2 regions of the Bradyrhizobium sp. STM 3562 genome follow, and region 1 is predicted to be linked to the other one. Evidence: predicted binding sites of a transcription regulator. Region 1 holds the regulator's gene; the other holds the start of a gene.
What was found. The regulator HrcA, encoded in region 1, represses chaperone genes, less so after heat shock. The targets are predictions, from matches to a motif close to GTTAGCACTCNCNNNNNGNGAGTGCTAAC.
Positions count from the first base shown of each region.

Region 2: the regulator HrcA is predicted to act here: its motif matches at 10,990-11,018, upstream of groES (co-chaperone GroES).

Region 1 is NZ_CP120694.1:168,567-182,989, forward strand. It holds gene P6U23_RS00780 (transposase) at 1-31, opposite strand, end outside; gene grpE (nucleotide exchange factor GrpE) at 358-981, opposite strand; gene hrcA (heat-inducible transcriptional repressor HrcA) at 1,087-2,175, opposite strand; gene rph (ribonuclease PH) at 2,387-3,100, shown strand; gene rdgB (RdgB/HAM1 family non-canonical purine NTP pyrophosphatase) at 3,108-3,743, shown strand; gene hemW (radical SAM family heme chaperone HemW) at 3,733-4,908, shown strand; gene P6U23_RS00810 (penicillin-binding protein activator) at 4,916-6,145, opposite strand; gene rsmI (16S rRNA (cytidine(1402)-2'-O)-methyltransferase) at 6,377-7,321, shown strand; gene P6U23_RS00820 (YraN family protein) at 7,308-7,721, shown strand; gene gshB (glutathione synthase) at 7,758-8,711, shown strand; gene P6U23_RS00830 (MBL fold metallo-hydrolase) at 8,838-9,809, shown strand; gene P6U23_RS00835 (YifB family Mg chelatase-like AAA ATPase) at 9,984-11,522, shown strand; gene P6U23_RS00840 (hypothetical protein) at 11,634-12,110, shown strand; gene P6U23_RS00845 (ATP-binding protein) at 12,255-14,423, shown strand, end outside.
Region 2 is NZ_CP120694.1:7,795,234-7,809,656, forward strand. It holds gene P6U23_RS36070 (DUF6101 family protein) at 1-17, shown strand, start outside; gene ubiA (4-hydroxybenzoate octaprenyltransferase) at 218-1,147, opposite strand; gene P6U23_RS36080 (hypothetical protein) at 1,152-1,826, opposite strand; gene P6U23_RS36085 (16S rRNA (uracil(1498)-N(3))-methyltransferase) at 2,055-2,810, shown strand; gene P6U23_RS36090 (ATP phosphoribosyltransferase regulatory subunit) at 2,920-4,086, shown strand; gene hisG (ATP phosphoribosyltransferase) at 4,083-5,060, shown strand; gene P6U23_RS36100 (glycosyltransferase family 2 protein) at 5,174-6,220, shown strand; gene P6U23_RS36105 (ChbG/HpnK family deacetylase) at 6,217-7,062, shown strand; gene P6U23_RS36110 (DUF2076 domain-containing protein) at 7,195-8,058, shown strand; gene P6U23_RS36115 (L,D-transpeptidase) at 8,133-8,927, opposite strand; gene P6U23_RS36120 (protein phosphatase CheZ) at 9,251-10,024, shown strand; gene P6U23_RS36125 (hypothetical protein) at 10,295-10,804, opposite strand; gene groES (co-chaperone GroES) at 11,140-11,436, shown strand; gene groL (chaperonin GroEL) at 11,585-13,228, shown strand; gene P6U23_RS36140 (hypothetical protein) at 13,348-14,423, shown strand, end outside.

The sequences.
Region 1 (14,423 bases):
TACGCAGGTCATTGGAAATTGGTCGAACCATCGGATGCTGGCCTCCAGTCCCAGCCAGCATCTTGAATCACATTCGCCCCAAAACCGGAATCCCTCCCGATTCAATTAAGCTGTGAACCGCTCTAGGAGCTAGGCTGGGCAGATCGAAGCGAGCACCCATCCATCACCGTCATCCCAAGAGGCTCGCCGTGCGAAGCAGGGCGAGCCTCGAAGGATGATGGCCCCGCTGCTGCGAGAGCCGGCCATCGCCCTTCGAGACGCTTGCTCCGCAGGCTCCTTTCGGGGTGACGGTGACAGATGAGCGTTCGCTTCAGCGTGAGACAGTCGTCACGCCCCAATAATGACTTGAACCGCCGATCAGGCCGCGCTGCTCGGCTCGTTGCCGTTGGCGGCCGTTGCCGCCGGCTGCTTGGCACCGCCCTTGGACACGCCGACCAGCGCCGGCCGCAGCACGCGCTCGCCGATCGTGTAGCCGGACTGCACCACCTGCACCACAGTACCTGCGGGAACCGAGGGATCGGGAACCTCGTACATGGCCTGGTGGAAGTTCGGATCGAACTTGCTGCCTGACGGATCCAGCCGCTTCACGCCGTATTTTTCCAGCGTGTTGTGCAGCGACCGTTCGGTCAGCTCCACGCCTTCGATCAACGCCTTGAGCCCGGGGTCGGCATTGGCGCGTGCTTCGGCCGGGACCGCGTCAAGCGCGCGCTGCAGATTGTCGGCGATATCGAGAACATCGCGTGCGAAACCCGTGATGCCGTACATCCGCGCATCAGCCACTTCCCGGGCCGTCCGCTTGCGCAGGTTCTCCATTTCGGCCAGCGTGCGCAACATCTTGTCGCGCGCGTCCGCAGCCTCTTTCGCCAGGGCCTCGGCCGAGGCCGGTTCAGGATCGTCGGGCATGACGTAGGGCTTCGAGACCACCGGCTCGTTGGGCTGCGCCGGGTTTGCCGGATCGTTCTTAAACTCGGAATCGGACATAGACGGCCTTTTCGAGAAATCGCTCGGTTGACTTGAGGGCTTTGGGGTCCGCGCGGGATATCGTGCTTTGGGGGACGAAAATCAAGCGCTCGTGATTCCCTCGCGTCAGCCGCCCAGGATGCGGCTGACGATCCGCGCCGCATAGTCCACGGTCGGAATCACGCGCGCGTAGTTGAGCCGGGTCGGCCCGATCACGCCGAGCACGCCTACGATATGGCCCGCAGCGTCGCGATAGGGCGCGACGATGGTGGAGGAGCCCGACAGCGAGAACAATTTGTTCTCCGATCCGATAAAGATGCGCACGCCCTCGGCGCTCTCCGCGCGCCCGAGCAGATCGATCACGCCGCGCTTGGTCTCGAGATCGTCGAACAGGAGGCGGACCCGCTCGAGGTCTTCCAGCGCATGCAGATCGTCGAGCAGGTTGGCATGCCCGCGCACGATCAACTGGCGATCTTCGCTCTCGCCGCCGGACCAGCTCGCAAGGCCCGCGGCAATCACTTTTTGCGTGAGCTGATCGAGCTCGGCGCGGGCGTGCGCCAGCGCGGTCTCGAGCTCGAGCCGCGCTTCGGCGAGCGTGCGGCCGCGGATCCGCGCATTGAGAAAGTTGGAGGCTTCGGTCAGCGCCGAAGAGGGCACGCCCGGCGGCAGCGTCAGCACGCGGTTCTCGACCTGGCCATCCTCACCGACCAGGATGACCAATGCGCGTTCCGGCTCGAGCCGCACGAACTCGATGTGTTTCAGCCGCGCATTGGATTTCGGCGTCAACACCACGGCAGCCGCCCGCGTCAGCCCTGACAGCCGCGTCAGGGCCTCGCCAAGCGCGGCCTCCACGGATTGTGCGCGCCCGACCGCCACGAGCTGGCTCTGGATCGATTGCCGCTCATCCTGGGTGAGATCGCCGATCTGCATCAGGGCGTCGACGAAGAACCGCAAGCCGAGCTCCGTCGGCAGGCGCCCGGCCGAGGTATGCGGCGCGTAGATCAGGCCGAGCTGTTCCAAGTCCGCCATGACGTTGCGCACCGAGGCCGGCGACAGCGGCACGGCGATGAGCCGCGAGACATTGCGCGAGCCGACGGGTTCCCCGGTCGCGAGATAGCTTTCGACAATTTGACGAAAAATCTCCCGCGACCGCTCGTTGAGCTGCGCGAGCCCCGCAGGCGGCATCATCAGGTGGATGGGATCGTGTTGGGCCAATCGTCACTCCATCAAGCGGCCTGGAGCAGGGCCGCGCTCCGGTCTCCGCATGAGCGGGATCTGTCCGGTTTCCGGATCATGCTCATAATTTGTTCGTCCGTGGCCCCTCTGACAAGCGGGAGATCGGGCGAGTTAAGGGCTTGCCGCCCTGCCGTCCCCCTCCTACAAGCTCCCGCGAGTCACATTCTTTGCCGGATTTTGGAGGATTCCCATGCGGCCGAGCCGCCGTGCCCCGGACGAACTACGCGCCGTGACCCTGGAACGCGGCGTCGTCAAATATGCCGAGGGTTCATGCCTCGTGAAATTCGGCGACACCCACGTGCTGGTGACGGCAACCCTGGAAGACCGTCTGCCGCCCTGGCTGAAGGGCCAGGGCCGTGGCTGGGTCACCGCCGAATATGGCATGCTGCCGCGGGCGACGTTGGAGCGGACCCGCCGCGAGGCATCCGCCGGGAAACAGAACGGCCGCACCGTCGAGATCCAGCGCCTGATCGGCCGCTCGCTGCGTGCCACGGTGGATCTGGAAGCCTTGGGCGAACGCCAGATCACGATCGATTGCGACGTGCTGCAGGCCGACGGCGGCACCCGCACCGCCTCGATCACCGGCGCCTGGGTTGCCCTCGCCGATTGCATCAACTGGATGAAGGCGCGCAACATGGTGAAATCAGGCGTGCTGCGCGACAATGTCGCGGCCATTTCCTGCGGCATCTATAACGGCACGCCGGTGCTCGATCTCGACTACGCCGAAGACTCCGAAGCCGAGACCGACGCCAATTTCGTCATGACCGGGGACGGCCGCATCATCGAGGTGCAGGGCACCGCGGAAAAGACGCCGTTTTCGGAAAGCGAGTTTCTGGCGCTGATGGCGCTCGCGCGCAAAGGCGTGGCGCGGCTGGTCGATCTGCAGAAGATGGCGGTGGCTTAAAGAACTCATGCATCGGCAGATCACAGGCAAGCTCGTCATCGCGACCCACAATCCCGGCAAGCTCGCCGAGATGCGCGAGCTGTTGGCGCCACATGGGGTCGAGGCGGTGTCAGCGGGCGAGCTTGGGCTGTCCGAGCCGGACGAGACCGGCGATACTTTCTCGGCCAACGCCCGGATCAAGGCAGTCGCCGCGGCAAAAGCAGCGCAATTGCCCGCTTTCGCCGACGACTCCGGACTTGCGGTGGATGCGCTCGGCGGCGCGCCCGGCATCTTCTCGGCGCGCTGGGCCGGGCCGAATAAGGATTTCAACACGGCGATGGCGCAGATCGAACGGCTGTTGCAGGAGCGCGGCGCCACGACGCCCGACACGCGGCGGGCGCATTTCGTTTCCGCGCTTTGCGTTGCCTGGCCCGACGGCCATATTGAGGAAGTCGAGGCGCGCGCCGACGGCACCTTGGTCTGGCCGCCGCGCGGCACGGCCGGCTTCGGCTATGATCCGATGTTCATGCCCGATGGTTTCGATCGCACCTTCGGCGAGATGACCAGCGTCGAAAAGCACGGGCTGCCGCCGTTGGGACTGGGCCTGTCGCACCGCGCCCGTGCCTTCGTCAAGCTTGCGGAGATCTGCCTTGATGCGCGCTAGGGTAGGGCAGGGCACGCAGACGCCGACCGCCTTCGGCGTGTATGTGCATTGGCCGTTCTGCCTTTCCAAATGTCCCTATTGCGACTTCAACAGCCATGTGCGGCACGCGGCGATCGATGAAGCGCGCTTTGCGCGCGCCTTTGCGCGCGAATTGGAAACCACGTCTGAACGCATTCCCGGCCGCACCGTCACCTCGATCTTTCTCGGCGGCGGCACGCCCTCGCTGATGCAGCCGCAGACGGTGGGCGCAATCCTGGACGCGATCGGCAAATCCTGGCGCCTCGCGCGCGACGTCGAGGTGACGCTAGAAGCCAATCCCACCAGCGTGGAAGCGACGCGCTTTGCCGGTTATCGAAGTGCCGGCGTCAATCGTGTCTCGCTCGGTGTGCAGGCCCTCGACGACGCCTCATTGAAGGCGCTTGGACGCCTGCACAGTGCGCGGGAGGCGCTGGATGCCGTCGCCATCGCACGCAAGTCGTTCGAGCGTTACTCCTTCGACCTGATCTATGCGCGTCCCGAACAGACGCCCGCAATGTGGGCCGAGGAATTGCAGCTTGCGATCGCGGAGGCCGCGGAACATCTGTCTCTCTATCAACTGACGATCGAGGAGGGCACGCCCTTCTTTGGCCTGCACGCCGCCGGCAAGCTGAAAACGCCGGGCGAAGCGACGGCACGCGCGCTTTATGATGTGACGCAAGAGGTCTGCGCGCGGCACGACCTGCCGGCCTATGAAATCTCCAATCACGCGCGCAAAGGCGCGGAATGCCGCCACAACCTGGTTTACTGGCGTGGCCAGGAATATGCCGGCATCGGTCCCGGCGCGCATGGCAGGCTCGATATCAACGGCACGAGACACGCGACCGCGACGGAAAAGCGACCCGAGGCCTGGCTGATGCGCGTCGAAGCAAACGGCCATGGCGTCGTGATCGACGATTGCTTGAACAGCGAAGAACGCGCCGACGAGTTCCTGCTGATGGGACTGCGGCTTGCGGAAGGCATCGATCCCAAGCGCTACGCCGCGCTCGCCGGCCGGCCGCTCGATCCACGTCGCATCGCGCTGCTGCGCGAAGAGGGCGCGATCGCGGTTGGAACCGATGGGCGGCTGCGCGTGACGCAGGCCGGCTTTCCGGTGCTTGACGCGGTGGTGGCGGATCTCGCGGCGTAAGCTCTTTCTACGCGCCAAAGCTCTTCGGCGATCCCGCGACCGGCACGCTGCTGCCGGAGCCCACCCGCATCACGGCCAGGCCGCGTTCGTTGGTACCGTCGGAGCGGAAGCGGAATAGCCCGTCAATGCCGGCAAAGCCGGAGGGATTGGTCAACACCTCCGACGAGAAGCGCGGCCCGCCTTGCGTCCTGGCCAGCGCCGCGACGAGTGCCACCGAATCATAGGCTAGCGTCGCGGTCCGCACCGGCTCGGAGCCGAATCGGGTGCGGTACCGCCCCGAGAAGGCGCGGAAACCGGACGGATCGGGCGCCGCGAACAGGCCTCCTTGCAGCGACGCGCTGGCGTAAACGCGCGGATTGTCCCACAACCCGGTGCCGAGCAACTGAATGTTGCGCAAATTCGCGCCCGCCGCGCTCAGCGCATCGGCCGTCGCGACCACCGAGTCACCGTCATCCGCAAGCAAGAGCGCGTCGGCTTGGCCGAGCGCTTGCACCACCGTGCGTGCGGGCGTTGCGCGGTCGGCGCCATATCTTTCGAACACGGCCACGCGGGCCCCGCGTTTACCGACTGCCTGCTTGAACGCGGCCTCGACCACGTTGCCGTAGGCGTTATCCGGCAGAAGCGCGGCAAAGGAGCGCTTTCCGATCGAGGAGGCATATTCGACGATGCGATTGACGTCTGACTCCGGCAGAAAACTCAGGAGATAAACGCCGCGGCCGGCGATGCTGGAGTCCGTGGAGAACGCGATCACCGGGATGTTGCGCGCGCGCGTGACCTGTGCCGTCGCGGGAACCGATGCCGCAAAGAGCGGCCCCAGAACGATCTCGGCGCCCTCGTCCAGCGCCTGTTGCGCGCCTTGGGCGGCCCCTTGCCCGGTTCCGGCATCATCCTTGATCAGAAGCTGGATGTTGGGATTCTGGAACTCGGCGAGCGCCATTTCGGCGGCGTTCTTCATCGATTGCGCCGCCACCCCGGCATTGCCTGCCGCTGAGAGCGGCAGAATCAGGCCGACCTTGACCTGACCGTTACCGGCCGTCATCGGCTGCTGGGGCGGCCCGCTAGGGGCAGCTTGGGGCTGGGAACCGAAGGAATTGGAGAACTGATTCAGGCTTTGCTGCGCGCCGGTGCAGGCGCTGAGCACGGGAGCGCCGAGAACGAGGCCTAGCGCCGCCCGCCGGGTGACCCGCGGGACGTGCGGACCCGAAAACAAAGGCCAGGGATTAAGCGGGTCCACCATTAGATCTCTTAGCTTGGCCGGCCCCGAGGGGCGGCCAGACCTCCTTCCAAAAGGATCAGGAGGACGGAGTAAGGCATATTGTCAGCGAATGGTTTACCAAAACAAAAAGATTATGGCACTGCCGAGCCGCCGCAACTTGCCGTTGGCAGCCTCTTATCACCGCTTTACATCGTGCATGGGCAGCACTCACGAGTGTGGCGCCAGGACCATCTCCCCTTTAAGCTCGGCCTTATGCGCGCAAAAACGGCTCCGATAAATACGCAAGCTGGCGGGGAACATCGCGAGTTTTCCATCGCTGGCCATGTTTTGTCGGCGCCGAAGCCGCCCGCTGGTCTTTATCTCGTAGCAACCCCGATCGGCAATCTCGGCGACATCACCCTGCGCGCCCTGGAAACCCTGGCCGGCGTGGACCTGATCGCCTGCGAGGATACCCGCATCACCCACAGGCTGCTCGAACGTTACTCTATTTCGGCCGAGCTCACGCCCTATCATGAGCACAACGCGGCAAGCGCCCGGCCGAAACTCCTGGAACGACTTCGCGAGGGCGAAGCGGTCGCGCTGGTTTCGGATGCCGGCACGCCCCTGATCTCCGATCCGGGTTTCAAGCTGGTCCGGGAGGTCTGCGCGGCCGGCTATGCCGTTACGGCGATACCGGGGCCCTCCTCGATCCTGACGGCGCTCTCGCTGGCGACGTTGCCCACCGACCGGTTTTTCTTCGCCGGCTTTTTGCCGCCGAAGCAGGCCGCGCGCCGCGCGCGGCTGACGGAACTCGCGCGCATCGACGCCACGCTTGTGGTGTTCGAATCAGGTCATCGCGTGCAGGAGACGATTGCCGATCTCGCCGGGACCATGGGTGCACGCGAAGCGGCGATCTGCCGCGAACTGACCAAGTTGCATGAAGAGGTGACGCGCGCGCCGCTCACGGAGGTGGCAGCGGGAGCGGACCAGCTCGAGACGCGCGGCGAGTTCGTGCTGGTGATCGGGCCGCCGGACGCGGCTGCGCAGGCCATGAGCGCCGAATCGATGGACGATCTCCTCCGCGACGCGCTCGCCCATTCCAGCTTGAAAGATGCGGTGGCGCAGGCGGTGGAAGCATCGGGCCGGCCGCGCCGCGAGATCTATGCCCGCGCGCTCGAGCTCGCCAAAGCCGTGAAGACGGGCCATGGCCAAACGTGACGGCCCACCAGCGGCGGACATAGCCGCCAGAGCGGCCTCGCCCGCGCGCGTAGCGGCGTTTCGCACCGGACTGTCGGCGGAAAGCCGTGCCGCGGCCTATCTGATGGCCAAGGGCTATCGCATCCTCGCCAAGCGCTTTCGCACGCCCCACGGCGAGATCGACATCGTCGCAAAGCGACGCAATCTGCTCGCCTTTGTCGAGGTCAAGGCTCGCGCCACGCTCGACGACGCGGCGTTCGCGGTGACGCCGCGCCAGCAGGCCCGTATCATCGATGCCGCGCAAGCCTGGCTGATGGCGCATCCCGAGCATGCGGAATTGGAGCTGCGCTTTGATGCCATGCTGATTGCGCCGCGGCATTTGCCGCGCCATGTGCTAGCAGCATTCGACGCCAGCCCCTAAAAAGACATCCTCCTCTCGAGCTCACGGACCCCGCCAATGAAATTGAACGTCGCCGTCCAGATGGATCCTATCGCGCGCATCAATATCCGCGGCGATTCGACCTTTGCGTTGCTGCTGGAGGCGCAAAAGCGCGGCCATGCGCTCTCGTATTACACCCCCGACAAGCTCTCGCTCTTGGGCGATGAGCTGGTCGCCCCGGTCCAGGTCCTGGCCGTGCGCGATGAGCCCGGCAATCACTTCACTCTCGGCGAGCCCCGGCGCGAGCCGCTCAACGCATTCGACGTCGTCCTGCTCAGGCAGGACCCGCCCTTCGACCTCGCCTACATCACGTCGACGCATTTCCTCGAGCGGCTGCAGCCCCGGACACTGGTGGTCAACGATCCCGTGGCCGTGCGGAACGCGCCGGAAAAACTGTTCGTGATGGATTTCCCGCAATTAATGCCGCCGACGTTGATCTCGCGCGATCTCGACGAGATCAATGCGTTCCGCGACACCCATGGCCCGGTCGTCATGAAACCGTTGCATGGCTTTGGCGGCGCCGCGGTGTTCCGCATCATGCCGCAGGACATGAATTTCGGCTCGCTCTACGACATGTTCTCCGTGACGTTCAGGGAGCCCTGGGTGATCCAGCGTTTCCTGCCTGAGGTGAAGAAAGGCGACAAGCGCATCATCCTGGTGGATGGAGAATTCGCCGGCGCTGTCAACCGCGTGCCGGCCACGGACGATCTGCGCTCCAACATGGTGCGCGGTGGCGCGGCGACGGCCACCGATCTCACTGACCGTGAACGCGAAATCTGCACCACTATAGGACCGGCGCTGCGCGAACGCGGTCTTCTGTTCGTGGGCATCGACGTGATCGACGGCTATCTCACCGAGATCAACGTCACCTCGCCAACCGGCATTCGTGCCGTGGCGAAGCTCGGCGGCCCGGACATCGCCGCCAAGATCTGGGACGTCATCGAGGCCAAGCGCGCAAACACAAAAGCCTGATCGCGCCGCTTTCGAGACGCCCTCCAAAGGCCCCAAAGCGGTTTCAGCCTCCACAATCTGGACGGGTAGGTCCGTCCGGACACGACGTCATCGCTCAAGAACGTCATAAAATGTGGAGGAAGACGCATGACATATCCTGTTTCACGGCGATCCTTGCTCGCACTCACCGCGGGTCTTAGCGCAACGACCCTGTTCTCCGGCAATGCATTGGCGCGCGAGCCCAAGCTTGGCACCCAGTCGCCCTGTTTCCATCGCTTCATGCTCGGCGATGCGGAGGTGACGGTGGTGTCGGATGGGCCACTACCGCTCGGCAATCCCAAAGGCACCTTCACCGGCGCGTCCGACGACGAAATCAAGAAGATGCTGACGGACAACTTGCTCAGCCCCGACAACATCGTGCTCGAGCAGAACTCGCCGATCGTGAACACGGGCGACAAGCTCGTGCTGTTCGACACCGGGATGGGAACGGCCAAAACCTTTGGTCCGACCACGGGGCGGCAGCAGAAGAGCATGGCGGAGGCCGGCCTCAAGCCGGAGGACATCGACGCCGTCGTGTTCACCCACGCCCATATCGATCACATCGGCGGTGTGGTCGATGGGAGCGGCAAGGTGCTGTTCCCGAACGCCCAGTACTACATCGCGCAAAGCGATTACGATTACTGGACCGACGAAGGCCGGATGAGCGGGCCGCTCAAGGAGTTCATCGTGCATGCGCGCAAGAACCTGCTGCCCGTGCGCGACCGCCTGGTGTTCTATAGGGACGGCCAGGAATTCCTGCCGGGCATCCAGGCACTCGCCGCGCCGGGACACACTGTCGGCCACCACATCTTCATGATCTCGTCAGGCGACAAGTCGTTCGCGTTCCTCGGCGATCTCACGCACCACCAGATCCTGCTGATGGAAAGGCCGCGCATGGAGTTTTCCTATGACACGGACCCGAAGCAGGCGGCGGAAAGCCGGGTGAGGATGCTGGACATGCTGGCGGCCAACAAGATCATGGTCATGTCCTATCATTACCCATGGCCGGGCCTCGGCCATGTCGTGAAAAGCGGCGAAGGCTTCCACTACATCCCGCAACCGATGCAGATGCTGCTTTGAACAGGCCGCGACGGGGGCGGCACTGGCCGCCTCCCGTCCGCTCGCCTCGCTTGCGCAGAGGCGCGGCTTCTTCCCTGGCCCGCACGGCTTCAGTGTTCCCGTAATGTTCTTGCCAGGTGAGCGGTTTTCCGCTACCTTGAATCGCGAAGAAAGTGGCGGCGGGGCGGGGGCGGCATGGTCCAACGCGTTTCAACGGTTGCCTTTGAAGGCATCGAGGCCCGGGCGGTCGACGTGCAGGTGCAGGTCGCGCCTGGCCTTCCGGCTTTCACGATCGTTGGTCTGCCCGACAAGGCGGTCTCGGAGGCGCGCGAGCGGGTGCGCTCGGCCCTGATCGCTTCGGGCCTCGCGCTGCCGGCGCGGCGAATCACCGTCAATCTCGCGCCCGCCGATCTCCCGAAGGAAGGCAGCCATTACGACCTGCCGATCGCGCTCGGGCTGATGGCGGCGATCGGGGCGATCCCGCCGGATGCCTTGAACGGCTTCACCGTGCTCGGCGAGCTCGGGCTAGACGGCTCGATCGCCGCGGTCGCGGGCGTGCTGCCGGCTGCCATCGGTGCGAACGCACGCGAGGAAGGGCTGATTTGCCCCTCGGCTTGCGGCGCGGAGGCGGCCTGGGCCAGTCCGGACATCCAGATCATCGCCGCCAATTCCCTGATTCAGATCGCCAACCACTTCAAGGGCACCCAGGTCCTGTCGCGGCCGCAGCCCAAAATCCATGAAGAGACGGTCTCCTCGCTCGACCTCCGGGACATCAAGGGCCAAGAAAGCGCCAAGCGTGCGCTCGAGATCGCGGCGGCCGGAGGCCACCATCTGCTGATGATCGGCGCGCCCGGCGCCGGCAAATCGATGCTGGCGGCGCGGCTTCCCTCGATCCTGCCGCCGCTGACGCCCTCTGAACTGTTGGAAGTATCGATGATCGCCTCCGTCGCCGGCGAAATCCAGGGCGGGGCGCTGACCTCGCGGCGGCCGTTCCGCAGCCCCCATCATTCCGCCAGCATGGCGGCGCTGACCGGCGGTGGCGTGCGCGCAAGGCCCGGCGAGATCTCGCTCGCCCATCAGGGCGTGCTGTTCCTGGATGAGCTGCCGGAGTTCGACCCGCGCGTCTTGGATTCGCTGCGCCAGCCGCTGGAGAACGGCGAGGTCTCGGTCTCGCGCGCCAATCACCGCGTGACCTATCCTGCGCGTTTCATGCTCGTTGCCGCGATGAACCCGTGCCGCTGCGGCCGCGCCTTCGAGCCCGGCTATTCCTGCAAGCGCGCGCAGATCGACCGCTGCACTGCCGATTATCAGATGCGCATTTCGGGGCCGTTGATGGACCGCATCGACCTGCGCATCGAGGTGCCGGCGGTGACCGCGGCCGACCTGATTCTGCCGCCGCCGGCGGAAGGCTCGGCCGAAGTCGCCGCCCGCGTTTCCGCCGCGCGCGACATCCAGCGCGCCCGCTATGCGTCGGCCGGTCTGCCGCAGATCCGCACCAATGCGGAGGCGCCGGCCTCGCTGCTGGAAGAGGTCGCGCAGGCGGACGCGCAAGGACAGAAGCTGCTGCGCGATGCCGCCGAAACCATGCGCCTGTCGGCGCGCGGCTATCATCGCGTGCTCCGGGTTGCGCGAACGCTCGCCGATCTCGACGGCGCGGATAAGATCGGCCGACTGCATCTCGCCGAAGCGCTGTCCTATCGGGCATTGGCCGAGGACGTCAGGCACGCCGCGTGAGCGACGTTTACGGGCCACGTCGCGCATCAACCAGCCGGTAACGAGTTTTCTTTACGCTCCGCCAACCATAAGCCGCGCGCCCTTTGCGGCCTTGGTCGAGTGAGTGCCCCGATGTTGCGTTTCAAGTTGCGTTTCACGGTCCTGGTCGCAGTGGTTCCTTTGATCGCGGGTGCAATACTGGCCGGTGTGCAAGCATTCGAGCGTCCGCGTCCCTGCATTGCCGTCGGCGCGACGACGCTCGAGATCGGATCCGCGCCCTGGCACGCCGACCTCCATGTCAGCTTCACCGACGATCCCTCGCTTGCAACCGTGCGGGTCGCAGTGACCGACAGCGCGGCCAACGCCGACTTCGCCGTAATCGACGATGTCGATGACGGGCAGGAGAACACCTGCAAAGCAACCGCGGCGACGCAATTTGTCGCGCTGTCCGCGCAGCCCTCGACCTCCGCTCCCGTGATCTACCTTTCACATGACGGCCCGGCCGACTATCGCATCTTCGTCAGATCCAGACACTTCACCCTTCGCGAGGCCGCCGCGCTGATCGTCGGCGCGCACGGGGAACGTCCGCGCCTTGCCGCCGCGTTCTGAAGTCGTCCTTAACCCTTCATCAACCCTGTTCGCATCGGGCTGCGCCACGTGGGCGCGCTTCAAAGAGTTTGCAAGCGTCGGCCCGGCATCGTCCGCATGCGGGGCAGCGTGCGCGCGCTCAGCACGAGCTGAAGGTGGTCGGCGATGGAAAGACCTTTCCGGATCAAATTGCGCATGCGCCGTTTCGCGCGGCGGCATCGTTGGCTCGTCTCTTCCGTTCGCTCCTTCATGATCTTTTCCGCCGTCTTCGGCGGCGCTTATGGATTCATCGACGGCAGCCGATCGAAATATTATGACGCGCACGCCTTTGCGATCGGCGCGAGCTTTCTGTTTGCGGTCGCCTGCGTCGCACTCGCGACGCTGAGCATCCGGCTGCGCTGGCTGCGCAAGAAGCTGCGCAAGATCGCCCTGCACAATGAAAGACTGGCCGACCGCAACTGGGAATTGCAGGAAGCCGAGGAGCGCGCCCGCAATCTGTTCGAACAGCAGGGCGATTTGATCGTGATGCGCGATGCGGACGGGTGCATCACCTTCGCCAATGACGCCTTCCGCGAACTTGCGAGCCGACCGCGCGAGGAGCTGATCGGCAGCCGTTTTGCGCTGCCGGTTCTCGAGCAGGGCGAGGCCGCGCTGGAGCCGAATGGCACGCGAACTCATGACCAGAAGATCGCAACGCCCTTGGGTCCGAAATGGATCGCCTGGCGCGAAGGCCTCGTTCGCGCCGATGCCGGCCGGCCGGCGGAGCTGCAATGCGTCGGCCGCGACGTCACCGACCGCTCCGAGACCGAACGCGCGCTCGCCGACGCCCGCGATCAGGCGGACGCGGCCAACCGCGCCAAGTCGCGTTTTCTCGCCATGGCCAGTCACGAGATCCGCACGCCGCTCAATGGCATCATCGGCATGAGCGGCCTGTTGCTCGACACGCCGCTGACGGCGGAGCAGATGACCTATGCGAAAGCGGTGAAGACGTCGGGCGAGGCGCTGCTGTCACTGATCGAGGAGCTGCTCGACTTCTCCAAGATCGAGGCCGGCAAGATCGATCTCGAACAACGCCCCTTCGCCCTGACCGCCCTGGTCGAAGAAATCACTGAACTGTTGGCGCCGCGCGCGCAGGCAAAGCAGCTCGAGATCGCAGCTTACGTCGACGAACGCTTGCCGACGCAAGTGGTTGGCGACGCGGCGCGCTTGCGGCAGGTGCTACTCAACCTCGCCGGCAACGCCATCAAGTTCACCGCAAACGGCGGCGTGACCTTGCTCGCCGAGCCCGGGACCAGGTCGGACGAAATCAGCTTCATCGTGCGCGACACCGGCATCGGCATTGCGCCGGAGGCGCTGGAGCGGATCTTCCGCGAGTTCGAGCAGGCCGATGACCAGATCGCCAGACATTTCGGCGGCACAGGCCTCGGATTGAGCATTTCCGAGCGCATCGTCAAACGCATGGGCGGCCGCATCACGCTTCAGAGCCAGCCGGGGGCCGGCTCGACCTTCGAAGTCTCGCTCCCGCTCCCGGCAGCGGAGGCCGCGGCGCAGCCGGCCTTCGCCGCGCCCGAGCTGGCAGGGCGGTCCATCATGCTGGTCACTGCGCAAGGCATCGAGGCCTCGCTGGTATCGCGGCGGCTGCAGCGTTGGGGCGGGCGGACTTGCCTGGTTTCAGATCCGGACGTGGCGCAGGCATTGTTGCCCGAGCGCTCCTGGCACGCGGTGTTGATCGATCACGCGCTCGGCACCGACGCCGTCGAAGCACTGGGCGAGGCCGCGCGGCGTCACGCCATGCTCCGGCTGCTGATGGTCACCCCGGCAAGCCGGCACGAAGGCATGTCCAGCGCCTTCACCGGTTATCTCGTCAAACCGCTGCGGGCTGCGTCCCTTGCCGCGCGCCTGGCGATGCCGCCCGAAATCGCTGCGCCCGCGCTCGGCGCCGACGGTCTGGCTGAAGTCACCGACGAGGTCGCATCGACCCAGGAGAACGCGACCAAAGGTCTGTCGATTCTGGTTGCCGAAGACAACGAGATCAACGCACTTCTGATGCGATCGCTGCTCGTGAAGCTTGGACATCAGGCTGTGATCGCCACCGATGGCGAAGCGGCCCTGGAATCCTGGCTGGCTGCGAAATCAGCCGGCACGCCTTATGACCTGGTGCTAATGGACATCCAGATGCCGAAGCTCGACGGCATTGCCGCCGCCAAACGCATCCGTACCCATGAAGCCGGGCAGGCGGGGCCGCGCACGGCGATCCTGGCGCTCACTGCCAATACGCTGGTGGAAGATCGTTATGCCTGTTTCGAATCGGGCATGGACGGTTTCTTGATCAAG
Region 2 (14,423 bases), 850 kb from region 1:
TCATCGCGCGCAACTAAGCCTGCGCTTGTTGATGAATGAACGACTGTCGAACAGTCATCCTTAAGGTGCTCGCCACCGGTCCGCGCGGAGCGCGGCCCGATGACAGGCTCCGCGAGCCTCGAAGGATGAACGGCCCCGCTGCAGCACCCGGGCCGTCGCCCTTCGAGACGGCCGCGTCGCGGCCTCCTCAGGACGACGGTGACGGTTTGCTAACGCGTCAAACGCGCATCACCGCGTCGATCAACAGACCGGCGAACAGCAACAATCCGGCATCACGGTTGGATTTGAAGATGCGCAGGCAGAGCACGGGATCGCCGATCTTCAGGCGGCGGATCTGCCAGGCAAGATGGACGGCAAATACTGCAAGCCCGAGCCATGCCGGCCAATGCACGCCGGCAAGCCAAAACGCCGCGCCGATCAGCACCACCGCGATTCCGTAGAAGACGACCAGCGCCTCGTGCGTGCGGGCGCCGAACAGGCGCGCCGTCGACTTCACGCCGATCAGCGCGTCGTCTTCGGCATCCTGATGCGCATAGATGGTGTCATAGCCGATCACCCAGGCGATCGAGCCCGCGTAAAGGAGGAGCGCGGTGGCGTCGATACGCTGCAGGATCACCGCAAAGCCCATCAGCGCGCCCCAGGAGAACGCGAGTCCCAGCACGACCTGCGGCCAATAGGTGATCCGCTTCATGAACGGATAGATCGCAACCACCAGAAGCGAGGCGATGCCGGTGACAACGGCGAAACGGTTGAACTGCAGCAGCACTAAAAGGCCGACCAGGGCCTGCGCCGCCAGGAAGATGAGCGCCTGTCTCACGCTCACCTGGCCCGCGGGAATGGGGCGCGAACGCGTGCGTTCGACCCTCGCATCGAGATCGCGGTCGGTGATGTCGTTCCAGGTGCACCCCGCACCGCGCATCGCGAACGCGCCGAGGAAGAACAAGGCAATCGTCAGGGGCAATTGCGAGAGGTCGTGCGCGACGCCTGCCGCCAGCGCCGCCGACCACCAGCACGGCAACAACAGCAGCCAGGACCCGATCGGCCGGTCCAGACGCGACAGCCGCAAATAGGGCCGCAACCAGAGCGGCGCATGGGTATCGACCCAATTGCCGGTGGAATCCGCAACGCGTGCCGACGCGTCGCTCACGGCCTCACCGCTCCAGCACGTTGCCGTTCAGCGTATCGAAGGTGCTGCCGCCTTTCTTGACCGGCGTCGCCTCGGGCGCGGAAACCGAGGAGCCCAGCACCTCGCTGAGCGTCGGGCCCGCAGGGCCGCGTGCCTGCACCTGCTGTGCCACCGTGCAAACCTTTTTCTGCAGCGCCTCGGTGTTCTTGTGCCCGGACTTCAACTGATCGGCGATCTGCGGCGGGATTCCGCATTTGGCCGCATGCGTCTCGACATACTTGATCATCTTCAATTCGGCCTGGCCGAAATTGCCGATCAGCTTGCAAGCCTCGTCCGGCGAAGCATGCCGGTCGCTCGCAGCCTTGATCAGTTTGCCGCGTCGCTCCGCCTCCTCGCGCAGCGGCAGGAATTCCTTCATGCAGGCGTCGGCGGGGCCGGCCTGCTGTGGCGGTGCCGCCGGCACAAAGCCGCCGCCGCCGCCCATGATCGGCGCCGCGCCGTTGGTTGGAAAGGAGGTACTGGTCGGCGGCGCGCCGACCGATGCGCTCGGAGCCGCGCCATTCACCGGCGGAAAGGCAGGATCGTTCTTCACGACACCCTGGTTGGGGAGCGGCGCGGGAAACGCGCCTTGCGCCCACGCATGACCGGCGTGGGCGGCAATGACGGCGACCGTGAACGGTCCCAGCAAGCGGCGGATGATCAAGGCTGTTTCTCCGGCAAGTCCTTGTGATCCCCCTAGTGTCCCGGCACTAGCGTCTACCCGATCACGGCGCGATGTTCGATTAAGGGCGTTATTACGATTCCCCGAGGTCGTTAACAACCCGTGGAATTTGGCAACAGCGCGGCGCGAGGCCGCAGGCACGGGCGAATATTTGTCACTGATTCTAGGCCTTTAGGCTAAAACCAGGCCTGGTTGGGAACATCACTAATGCCTGAATTCGACTTTCGCGCCCCCCGCCTTTTTGTCGACGCATCCCTGGCGACGGGGGCGACCGTCACGCTGGAGCGCGACCAGAGCAATTATCTCGGCAATGTGCTGCGGCTTGCCGCCGGCGACACCATTTTGGTGTTCAACGGACGCGACGGCGAATGGCAAGCGGCTCTTTCGGGCCGCAAGCGGCCGGACACCCTTACCATCGCCAGCCAGACGCGCCCGCAGGATCGCCTCCCCGACCTCGCTTACGTCTTTGCACCGCTCAAACACGCCCGGCTGGACTACATGGTGCAGAAGGCCGTCGAAATGGGCGCATCGCGCCTGCAGCCGGTGCTGACCCGCTTCACCCAGGTCGCTCGCGTCAATGGGGAGCGGATGCGGGCCAATGTCATCGAAGCGGCCGAGCAATGCGGCATTTTGAGCCTTGCCGCAGTGGCCGATCCCGTGCCGCTTGCGCGTTACCTCGAGAATCGCGAGGGCCAGCGCCTCCTGATTTTCTGCGACGAGGCCGCCGAGGCCGCTGATCCTCTCCGGGCGCTGCGGAAAGGCCCCGCGGATGGCCTCGGAATCGATGTCCTGGTTGGGCCCGAAGGCGGGTTCGCCGAGGAGGAGCGGAAACTTCTGGTACACCAGCCGCATGTTTTGCGGCTTTCGCTGGGCCCGCGCGTCCTGCGGGCCGACACCGCAGCCGTCGCCGCGCTGGCGCTGGTGCAAGCCGCGCTCGGCGACTGGACGGACAAGCGGGAATGACCCTGCCTCGGTCGACTTTTCCGTTAAGCGAGCTGGCCGATCCCTGTCGAAACCGCCGGCGAGCCATGCTAAGGGCAGCCCAACTTCGAGCCCCTGGAAGCCTCTTTAGATGACCGAAGCCGCTGCCTCGACCGGAACTGCCGCATGGGCGGACGCCCTGCTGGCCTCGTTCGCCCAGGCGGGCTACGAGCGGGCGGAGCCTGCCATCCTGCAGCCGGCCGAGCCGTTCCTGGACCTTTCCGGCGAGGACATCCGCAAGAGCCTTTACCTGACCACGGATGCCAGCGGCGAGGAACTCTGCCTGCGGCCCGACCTCACCATCCCGGTGGCCCGGGACTATCTGGCCTCGAAGCGGGCCGGCCAGGTCGCCGGCTTCAGCTATCTCGGTCCGGTCTTTCGCTATCGCGGGGGGCTGAGAAGCGAGTTCCAGCAGGCCGGCATCGAGTCCTTCGGCCGCCAGGACCGCCCCGCTGCAGATGCCGAGATGCTGGCGCTGGCGCTGGAAGCGACCGGCGCGCTCGGCGTCAAGGAGGTGGAGATCCGCACCGGGGACGTGGCGCTGTTCAATGCGCTGATCGACGCGCTCGATCTTTACCCGGTCTGGCGGCGGCGGCTGATCAAGGATTTCAATCGCAAGGTCTCCCTGGAGCAGGACCTCGAGCGGCTGACGCTCGCGACCAGCGCCGGCCGCAACGAATATGAGGGCGTCCTTGCCGCGCTTGCCGGCTCCGACCGCAAGGCGGCACTGGCGCTGGTGACCGACCTGGTGTCGATTGCCGGCACCGCCCAGGTCGGCGGACGCACAGTGGCGGAGATCGCCGACCGCTTCCTGGAACAATCGACGTTGAAGGGCGGCGCGCTGCCGCACAACGCGCTCGGCCTGATCAAGCGCTTTCTCGCCATCTCCGGCGATCCCGACGAAGCGGTCGCGCAACTGCGGGCGCTGGCGCGCGATGCCAAGCTCGACATCGCCACGGCGATCGATCAGCTCGAAGCCCGGATCGGCTTCATGGCCGCCCGCGGCATCGACGTAAGCAGCCTGCGCTTCTCGACCTCGTTCGGGCGCGGCCTCGATTACTACACCGGCTTCGAATTCGAGGTGCATGCCAAAGGCAGCGGCAGCGAACCGCTGGTCGCCGGCGGCCGCTATGATGGGCTGACGACGAGGCTCGGCTCGGCCACGCCGATCCCGGCTGTCGGTTTTGCGATCTGGGTCGAAGCGCTGACCAGGATTGGCCGCAAGCCTGCCGATAGCCGCAGCGCGAGGACATCATGAGTGCCCTCTTCGTTCTCGCGGTCCCGTCCAAGGGCCGCCTGCAGGAAAACGCAGAAGCCTTTTTCAGCCGTGCCGGCCTTACCCTCGCCAAGCCGCGCGGCGCCCGCGAATACCGCGGCACCATCGTAGACCTCGACAATGTCGAGATCGCCTATCTCTCGGCGAGCGAGATCGCCGCGCAATTGGCCCGTGGCGCCGTACATATGGGCGTCACCGGCGAGGATCTGGTGCGCGAGAGCATCGTCAACGCCGACAAGCGCGTGCTGTTGATCGACGGCCTCGGCTTCGGCAACGCCAATGTCGTGGTAGCCGTGCCGCAGGCCTGGATCGACGTGCGCACCATGGCCGATCTCGATGACGTCACCACGGGCTTCCGCGCCCAGCATAACCGGCGCATGCGGGTGGCCACAAAATACATCAATCTCACCCGCACCTTCTTCGCCTCGCACGGCGTGGTCGATTACCGCATCGTCGAGAGCGCCGGCGCCACCGAAGGGGCGCCCGCGACCGGCACGGCCGAACTGATCGTCGACATCACCACGACCGGCGCGACGCTGGCCGCCAATGGGCTGAAGGTGCTCGATGACGGTGTGATCCTGCGCAGCCAGGCCAATCTCGTCGCCTCGCGCGACGCCGACTGGTCGAGCGATGCGCGCGAAACGGCACGCGTGATCCTCGACCACATTCACGCGCGCTCGCGCGCCAGCAAATACCGCGAGGTCCGCACCCGTTTCAAAGGATGCGATGCAGCAATGCTGGCCGAGGCGCACAACCGCTTCGGCGTGGTCGCGCCCTTCGGCGGACCGACCTCGTCGGGCATGCTGACGCTGCACTGTCCGCCGGCGCAGATCTATGCGCTCGGCAGCTTCCTGCGCGACCACGGCGCCGACACGGTATCGGTGGCCTCGCTGGACTATGTGCTGGACCGCGAAAACCCGCTGTTCGCCAGGCTCGACGCATTCCTGCGGTCGTGACCGATTGTACCTCGCGCGCGCCGACGAGACGAAGCCCCGCGCGATGGCGACAAGGGCGCATGATTGCAATATGTTAACTTGTTAACTGTGGGACGAGTTGGGAAATCCGATCGATGATGCTGGGTAGCGACGTTTCGAACCTGTCCACCACTGCGGCGGACGCCGCGGCGAAGGGGCTGTCGATCGTCGTGCCGATGTACAATGAAGCAGCGGGATTGGCCGCGCTGCACCAGCGGGTTTGCGAGCTCGCCAAGGCGCTGCGCCGCCGCTATGCGCTTCGCTCCGAGATCGTGTATGTCGACGACGGCAGCATGGATGGAACGCTTGCGATCGCGCGCGCTTTGCCGGCCGATACGCTCGACGTTCAGGTGGTCTCGCTGTCGCGCAATTTCGGCAAGGAAGCCGCGCTGATGGCAGGGCTCGATCATGCCCGGCTCGGCGCCGTGCTGTTCATGGACGGCGACGGTCAGCATCCGCCGGCGCTGGTCGAACAGCTCGTCAGCCACTGGATCGATGGCGGCTATGACGTGGTCTACACCGCCAAGGCCCATCGCGACAATGAATCATTCTTGCGGCGTCTTGCGGTGCATGGCTTTTACGCGCTGATCAATTGGGGCGCGCGGCAAAAGATTCCGGAGGATGCCGGCGACTTCCGCCTGCTCTCACCGCGCGCGGTCGCGGCGCTGCGGCAGCTTCCCGAGCGCAACCGCTTCTTCAAGGGATTGGCGAGCTGGATCGGCTTCCGCCAGATCCGGGTCGATTACGAGCCGGCGCCGCGCGCGCATGGCGTCACCACCTTCAATTTCATGCGGCTGCTTGGCCTGTCGATCGAGGGCCTGACCTCGTTCTCGGTGGCGCCTCTGCGTTTTGCGAGCCTGCTCGGCGTTCTGCTCGCCTCGGCCGCATTCCTGTTCGGCCTGTCGATCATCTGGGAAGTCTGGACCACCGGAAAACAGGTGCCTGGCTATCCCTCGCTGGTGGTCGGGCTGATGACCATCGGCGGCGTGCAGCTCATCATGATCGGCATCGTCGGCGAATATATCGGCAAGATCCTGTCGGAGCTGAAGGCGCGTCCGATCTACTTCGTGGCCGAACACAGCGAGAAGCGCTTCGAGGCGGAGCGGGACGAGAGCGCCGGCGAAAGGACCGCGGCCGAATGAGCGCCGCCGCGCCGCTCGCCCGCATCTGGCTGTGCGCCGACGACTACGGTATCAGTCCCGGCGTCAACCGCGGCATTCGTGACCTGATCGAGCGCGGGCGTCTCAACGCCACCTCCGTCATGGTCGTCGGCCCCGCGATCGGCCGCGAGGAAGTTCACGCGCTGGAAAGTGCGACGCGCGCGAGCCCGCGCTGCGCCATCGGCCTGCACGCCACGCTGACCGCGCCGTTCCGTCCGCTCTCGATGCATTTCCGCCCGCTTGACGGCGGCCTGTTTCCGCCCTTCGCGAAACTGTTTCGCTTGGGCCTGTTGCGGCGGCTCGATCCTGAGATCGTCAATGCCGAATTGAAGCTGCAGCTTTCAGCCTTCCGCGAGATGTTCGGTCGCGCGCCGGACTTTGTCGACGGCCATCAGCACGTGCAGCTCTTCCCGGTGGTACGCGATGCGTTCCTCGGCGCGGTGAAGGAATTGGCGCCCACGGCCTGGGTTCGCCAGGCCGGTCGGCCGGGACCCTTGGCCGGCCGGCTCAACGCCCCGAAGGCGCTCTTTCTCGATACCCTGAGCGCGCAATTCCGCACGCGGGCGGCGCACGCCGGCATCGCGGTCAATCCCGCCTTCGCCGGCGCCTATGATTTTTCCAGAATGCCCGATTTCGGCCGATTGATGCGCGAATTTCTCGAAGGCTTGCCCGACCAGGCCGTGGTGATGTGCCATCCCGGATTCGTCGATGACGTTCTGGCCAGCCTCGACCCCTTCACCGATCAGCGCGAGCGGGAGCACGCCTATCTGGCAGGAGAAGAATTCCCGGCCCTCCTCGCCGAAAAACAGGTCACATTGGGCTGAAGGGCGCGGACGACAAGAGCGCGGACGCGATGTCGCATACCTAAATTTAATTCGGAACCGCACTACAGGCGACATGGAACCGGCCCTACATCTTTGAGCGCGCTTTCCAAGAGAAGCCGCTGGAGACAGACCATGAACCCGCAAGAACGCCAATTGGTTGACGAACTTTTCGACCGGCTCGCCAAGCTGGAAAATGCCCCGCGCGATCCGGAGGCGTCCGCCGCTATCGCGGAGGGCTTGCGAAAGGCGCCGAACGCGATCTACCCGCTGGTGCAAACCGTGCTGCTGCAGGACGAGGCGTTGAAGCGCGCCAATGAACACATCGAGCAACTCGAGGCGGCGGCGCAAGCGCCGCAACAGCAGCAGTCCGGCGGCGGCTTTCTGGATTCCATGCGCGATGCGATTTTCGGCCAGGGCGGCCAACCTCAGCAGCGCGGCTCCGTGCCCAATGTCCCGCCTCCGAGCCGACCCGTCTGGAATAGCGGCCAGGTGATGCAATCGCAGCCGCCGGGCTACGGCCAGCAAGGTTATGGCCAGCCGGGCTACGGACAGCCGGGCTATGGACAGCCACCTTACGGCCAGTCCTATGGCGCTCCTCCGTTCGGCGGTGCCGGCGGCTCCTTCCTCGGTACCGCAGCAGCGGCCGCGGCAGGCATGGTCGGTGGTTCGCTGCTGATGAGCGGCATCCGCAACATGATGGGCGGCTCGCATTACGGCTTCGGCGCGCCGACGACGGTGGTCGAGCCGACAACCGTGGTCGAGGACCGCGGCAGCCCGTGGGGCAATCAGTCGGACAGTTCGCTGGCGCGTGACGCCGGCGTCAACGACATCGGCTCCTCGCGCGAGGGTCGCGACGACAATTCGCGCTCCTCGCTGTTCGACCAGGCCTCGAACGATCAGACCGACTACGGCGACGATCGCGACAACATGGACAACGACGATTTCGCCGACAATGGCGACTTCGGCGACGATGACGGCGGCAACGACTACGCCTGAGCGCCCACCTTCATCGTACGGACCAAGTTTATTGCAGAGACAAAACGGCCGCCCCTTGCGCGGCCGTTTTCATCTCAAAGCACGATGACCCTGGCGCCGACATTGACGCGGCCGTAGAGATCGATCACGTCCTCATTGCGCATGCGGATGCAGCCTGAGGACACGTTGGTGCCGATCGTCCAGGGCTCGTTGGAGCCGTGGATGCGGTAGAGCGTCGAGCCCAGATACATCGCGCGGGCGCCGAGCGGGTTTTCCGGCCCGCCTGCCATATGGCGCGGCAGGTCGGGACGACGGGCCAGCATTTCCGCCGGCGGCGTCCAATCCGGCCATTCGCGCTTGGCGGTGATCGTCTTGACGCCGGACCAGGTAAATCCGGGACGGCCGACGCCGATACCATAGCGCAATGCCCTGCCATTGCCCTCGACGAGAAACAGGAACTTGTTCGGCGTGTCGATCACGATGGTGCCGGGACCTTCCTTGCCGTCATATTCGACCTCCTGCTTTTCATATTTCGGATCGAACGGAGGCTGCGTCGGATCATAGGTTTGATCCTGTGGATCGAGCTGCCGCGGCTGCGCCGGCGCATAAGCCGGCACGTAATAAGCGGGCTGCTGTTGATAGATCGGCTGCTGCGGCTGATAGCGCGGATCCTGCACCGGCCGGTCGCCGAACAGGAATTCGATGAAGCCGCCGCCGAGGCTTGAGCGCTCGGTATAAGCGGTGCGCATCGGCGCGGTCGGCTGAGGCGGATTGGCGTAGATGACGGTGGGGCCGGGAGGGCTTGCGGCATCGATCGCCCTTGCATGATCAATGCCCGTGCCGAGAAAGGACGCGCCGGCAAGCAGCGCGAGAGAGGTTCTCTTCAACATCGACGTACTCTGTACTGGTTCGTCTGCTCGACTTTGCGGCAAGCGGGAAGTTCGCCGCGCCGCTATGACCGGAGAATTAGAATCAAAACCGCCTCGGTTTGGTAAACGAAAGCCGCGTTTGGATTCACCACGTCTGCAACGAACCGCGGATTCAATCGCTAGCGTTTATTTTCGATGAACGCGGCGGAGCCATGGTTAATCGCGTTCTTAATTGCCGGTTTGCCAAACCATCAGTCCGTCTTTTCCGAGAAGTTCCGGCGTGAACCCGATGTTAAAGAGCGTCTGCATAAGAGTTGCGAGGAAGAAAGGTTGGGGGAGCCGTGATGGCTGTTCATCGCAAGCGGTATCGCATTGAAGAAGCTATCGGCATCGACGTGCCGACAGTCGAGGAAGTCGAAGGCGGCGACGTCGGTCCGATGCACCGCGAAATCATGGCCGAGCTGCGCGCGATCCGCGCCCAGATGGCAGGCCCGAGCAAAAGCGCAGCCGCCTCGGTGCTGGCAGACACGGCCTCGCGCGAAATGGCGGAGACGCAGGCCTTGCTGGAAACCTACCGCGCGCAGATCGAGCAATGCGAGAAGCTCAAGGTCGAGCTCGATCTGATCCACGACGCCATCAATCGCACCAAGCGCGAGATCGCCGCGATCCACGGCAAGAGCTTTGACGGCCAGGAGATGGCCCGCGTCAATGGCGAACTCGGCGCGGTCGCCAACGGCACCGAGCAGGCGACGCAGCGGATCCTCGAGGCCGCCGAGTTCATCGACCAGGCGGCAAGTGCGCTGGCCAAGGTGAACTCGCCGGACCAGCAGAAGATTCTCAGCGAGGACATCCAGGAGCGCGTGGTCTCGATCTTCGAAGCCTGCAACTTCCAGGATCTGACCGGACAGCGCATCAATAAAGTGATGAACACGATGAAGTTCATCGAGCACCACATCAATGAGATGATGGAGATCTGGGGCGGCGTCGACGCCATCAAGGCACACTCGCCGGCGATCATCGATACGCGGGGCGACGACGAAAAGCTACTGAACGGGCCGAAGCTCGAGGGCGATGCCGGTCATGCCTCGCAGGACGATATCGACGCCCTGTTCGACTGAGCACGATCGAAATCGCAATCAAAACAAAACGCCGGCAGAGCGCCGGCGTTTTTTGTTTGCTCGTTGTCTTGGTCCGTCATTCCGAGGCGAGACCTAAAGCGCGATGAGCGTCATCGCGCTTTAGCTCTTTGATTGAGCATGATCTTTTCGGAAAACCGCTGCGCACTTTTCCGGATCATGCTCTAGCCGCGAACCGCACTCTCGCGACACAACCTCCAGATTCCGGGTTCGCTCGCTCACGCGAGCGCCCCGGAATGACGCGTGTTGCTGTCAAGCCCGCGGAGCGCAGCGGACATAGACCATGTTGCCGTAGCGGTTGGCGGCGTCTGGATCGACGAAGCGCGTGATCAGCACGCGGCCGTCGAAGGAAATGACCTCGCGATCCTGCTCGCCGCCGGGTGGGCCGGCCGGGCCGATGTAATTCTTGCCGGCGCGGCTGCCCTTCAGCCGCAATTCCTGCGGGGTTGCCTGGTCGGCCAGGTGCATGACTACGCCGCCCGAAGTGCCGGCGCCGATCACATAGGGCTGCTTGCACTGCGCCTTGGCCTGCGCCTCGGTGCGGGCTCGATCACTGGGATTCTGGTAGGACGCAAGACCCCATTTGCCGACCAACTCGTCGGCGCGGATGGACGCCGGCAATTCCGGCTCCACCCCCGGCTCAGGCGCGGGCCCCGGCGTGGAGGTGCCGAGGCTAAAACTCGAGCAGGCCCCCAGAAATATCGATAATGCCGCGACGATCGACAGATTTCGAACCGGCCGCGCGCACCCCAAACTGACCATGATATTCCCCCGAACTGGATGGCGGTCGCACCCGCCATCAACCAAGCCTAAAACCGCCGTGGGAGCAACCACTACCGTTCCGTGTTCCGAATTGGTCTCGTTCAACAATGTCCTCACTCGTCATCAAGAAGGGCTTGAGGCCGTTTGCTTGACAGGATCGGCGCCAGGCCATATTTCGGGCCACAATTAGCACTCCGAGAGCACGACTGCCAACGATACGGCCTGCACAGCGCGAACGAAGCGCGCATGAGATGGCCGGTCACTGTTGCACTTTCGAACCGACCTGAGCTGCGAATCAACCTGACCTGCAAAGCGAGCCTGCAAAGGGAAATGCCATGGCTAAATCCAAATTTCGTCCGCTGCATGACCGCGTCGTCGTGAAACGCATCGACGCCGAGGAAAAGACCAAAGGCGGGATCATCATTCCCGATACCGCCAAGGAAAAGCCCTCCCAGGGCGAGATCATCGCGGTGGGACCCGGCGGACGCGACGAGTCCGGCAAGCTGATTCCGATCGACCTCAAGGTCGGTGATCGCGTGCTGTTCGGCAAATGGTCGGGCACCGAGGTCAAGATCGACAATGAGGAACTCCTGATCATGAAGGAGTCCGACATCATGGGCGTGCTGCAGTAGGCCCTCGACCGCCACGCTCTCCACCGTCATGCCCGGGCTTGACCCGAGCATCCATCATTTTCCGAGATGGATTGCCGGGCAAAGCCCGGCAACGACGAGCGGAGAGGCGCTACGCCCACCCAATCCCAATCATTCCAGGAGTTTTGTGATGGCTGCCAAGGACGTAAAATTTGCCGGCGATGCGCGCGAGCGCATGCTGCGCGGCGTCGACATTCTCGCCAACGCCGTCAAGGTGACGCTGGGTCCGAAGGGCCGCAACGTCGTCATCGAGAAGAGCTTCGGCGCGCCCCGCATCACCAAGGACGGCGTCACCGTCGCCAAGGAGATCGAGCTGGAGGACAAGTTCGAGAACATGGGCGCGCAGATGCTGCGCGAAGTCGCCTCCAAGACCAACGACACCGCGGGCGACGGCACCACCACGGCGACCGTGCTGGCGCAGGCGATTGTCCGCGAGGGCGGCAAGTCGGTGGCTGCCGGCATGAACCCGATGGATCTGAAGCGCGGCATCGACATCGCGGTCGCCGCCGTGGTCAAGGATCTGGAGAAGCGGGCCAAGCCGGTTGCCTCCTCCTCTGAGGTCGCCCAGGTCGGCACCATCTCCGCCAACGGCGATGCGGCGATCGGCAAGATGATCGCCCAGGCCATGCAGAAGGTCGGCAATGAGGGCGTCATCACGGTCGAGGAGAACAAGTCGCTCGAGACCGAGGTCGACATCGTCGAGGGCATGAAGTTCGACCGCGGCTATCTCTCGCCCTACTTCGTCACCAATGCCGAGAAGATGACCGCGGAGCTCGAGGACGCCTATATCCTCCTGCACGAGAAGAAGCTCTCCGGGTTGCAGGCGATGCTGCCGGTGCTGGAAGCGGTGGTGCAGTCGGGCAAGCCGCTGGTGATCATCGCCGAAGATGTCGAAGGCGAGGCACTGGCTACGCTGGTGGTCAATCGCCTGCGCGGAGGCCTCAAGGTCGCGGCCGTCAAGGCGCCGGGCTTCGGCGATCGCCGCAAGGCCATGCTGGAAGACATCGCGATCCTGACCGGCGGTCAGCTCATCTCCGATGAGCTCGGCATGAAGCTCGAGAATGTCACGGTGAAGATGCTCGGCCGCGCCCGCAAGGTCGTGATCGACAAGGAGAACACCACGATCGTCAACGGCGCCGGCAAGAAGCCCGACATCGAGGCGCGCGTCGCCCAGATCAAGGCGCAGATCGAGGAGACCACGTCGGACTACGACCGTGAGAAGCTGCAGGAGCGTCTGGCCAAGCTCGCGGGCGGTGTCGCGGTGATCCGCGTCGGCGGTGCCACCGAGGTCGAGGTGAAGGAGAAGAAGGATCGCGTCGAGGACGCGCTGAACGCGACCCGCGCGGCGGTGCAGGAAGGCATCGTTCCCGGTGGCGGCGTGGCGCTGCTGCGCGCCAAGAAGGCGGTCGGCCGCATCCACAACGATAACCCCGACGTGCAGGCCGGCATCAACATCGTGCTGAAGGCGCTGGAAGCGCCGGTCCGCCAGATTTCGGAAAACGCCGGCCTTGAAGGTTCGATCGTGGTCGGCAAGATTCTGGAGGACAAGTCCGAGACCTTCGGCTTCGACGCCCAGACCGAGGACTACGTCGATATGGTTGCCAAGGGCATCATCGATCCCGCCAAGGTAGTGCGCACCGCGCTGCAGGACGCCTCCTCCGTCGCCGGCCTTCTGGTGACGACGGAAGCCATGGTTGCCGAACTGCCGAAGGAGCCTGCGCCGGCCATGCCCGGCGGTGGCGGCATGGGTGGAATGGGCGGCATGGGCTTCTGACCCCGACCTGCCAAAAAATGAAATCGAAGGCCGCCTCCGGGCGGCCTTCTTTTTTGGGCACGTCGCTCTTAAAAGATCACCTGCTCACCTGCCCTGAATCGATGGAACAGGAACTTCATATGCGCGCGCTATTGCTTGGCCTGAGCGGCCTCTTGATCACGTGGTCGGGTATTGCTCTTGCGGATACGAAGCTCCCCGCCAGGATCACTCCGGGCGCGAACGAGATCAGATATTTCACCTCGATCGACGGTCTGATGGACGGCAATGCCGACGCGATCCTGAAGGAGACGCGGCAGGGCAAGGCGGTCAGCGCCGCCGTGCTCGACGTCTGCTATCCCGTGGACAAGAATTCCGATCGCAAGGACCGGTTCGTCGTCAATCTTGCCGTCAACGGACAGACGCTGTCGGGCACGACGCAGAGCCTCGTGGATAAGGCGCCCGTCACGGTCAAGCTGACGCGCAAGCCGACCGGCGACACCTTCGAATTCCGCGGCCAGATCGCCATCGGCCAAGATGTGACCGAGGTCGCCTCGACCGACAATTCCGACATCAGCGAGCGCGAGTTCCAGGACAGCCAGTCCACCGATGACGGCATCACGCCGCAGCCGAAGGACTTCACCGAAGTGTCGCCGGAGTCGGTCGGGGTGCGGATCAAGCTGGATGCGGCGCTGGATTTCCTAAAGAGCCTGAAAGGCCAGGACGTCGAGGTCGGCGTGAGCAGCCTCGCCGTCACCTGCGACGCCATGCGCGCCGGTCAGCAGACCATCAATCTTTCGGTCGACCCCGAGCGCGCGCCAGGGCTGATCGAGAAGGCAAAGTCCTTTCCCGGCGTGACCGCCGCCGGATGGACGACCGGCATGGTCGAGATGGATCGTGCGATCCGTATTTCCGCCGCGGATTGGCGCGACGGCGGCAAGCTGAACAAGGACAAGCTCGCAAATGCGGTCGGCAATGTCCTGTCGAAGACGCTTGCGGCGAAGCTCTCCGCGTCGAACTGGAACAGCACGACCGGCAAGCTGAAGCTGAGCTTCAAGCGGCCGAGCCAGCTCTATCCCGCCCTCGGCCTCACCGAGACGGTCGAGGTGGTCGGCCTGGTCGCACCGGACCGGCCCGGCGCGTCGGACCGGCTGATGCTGTGGATCGGCACTCCCGCGATCTCGACCAACGATGAAAATGCCGGCGCCAAGCTCATCCT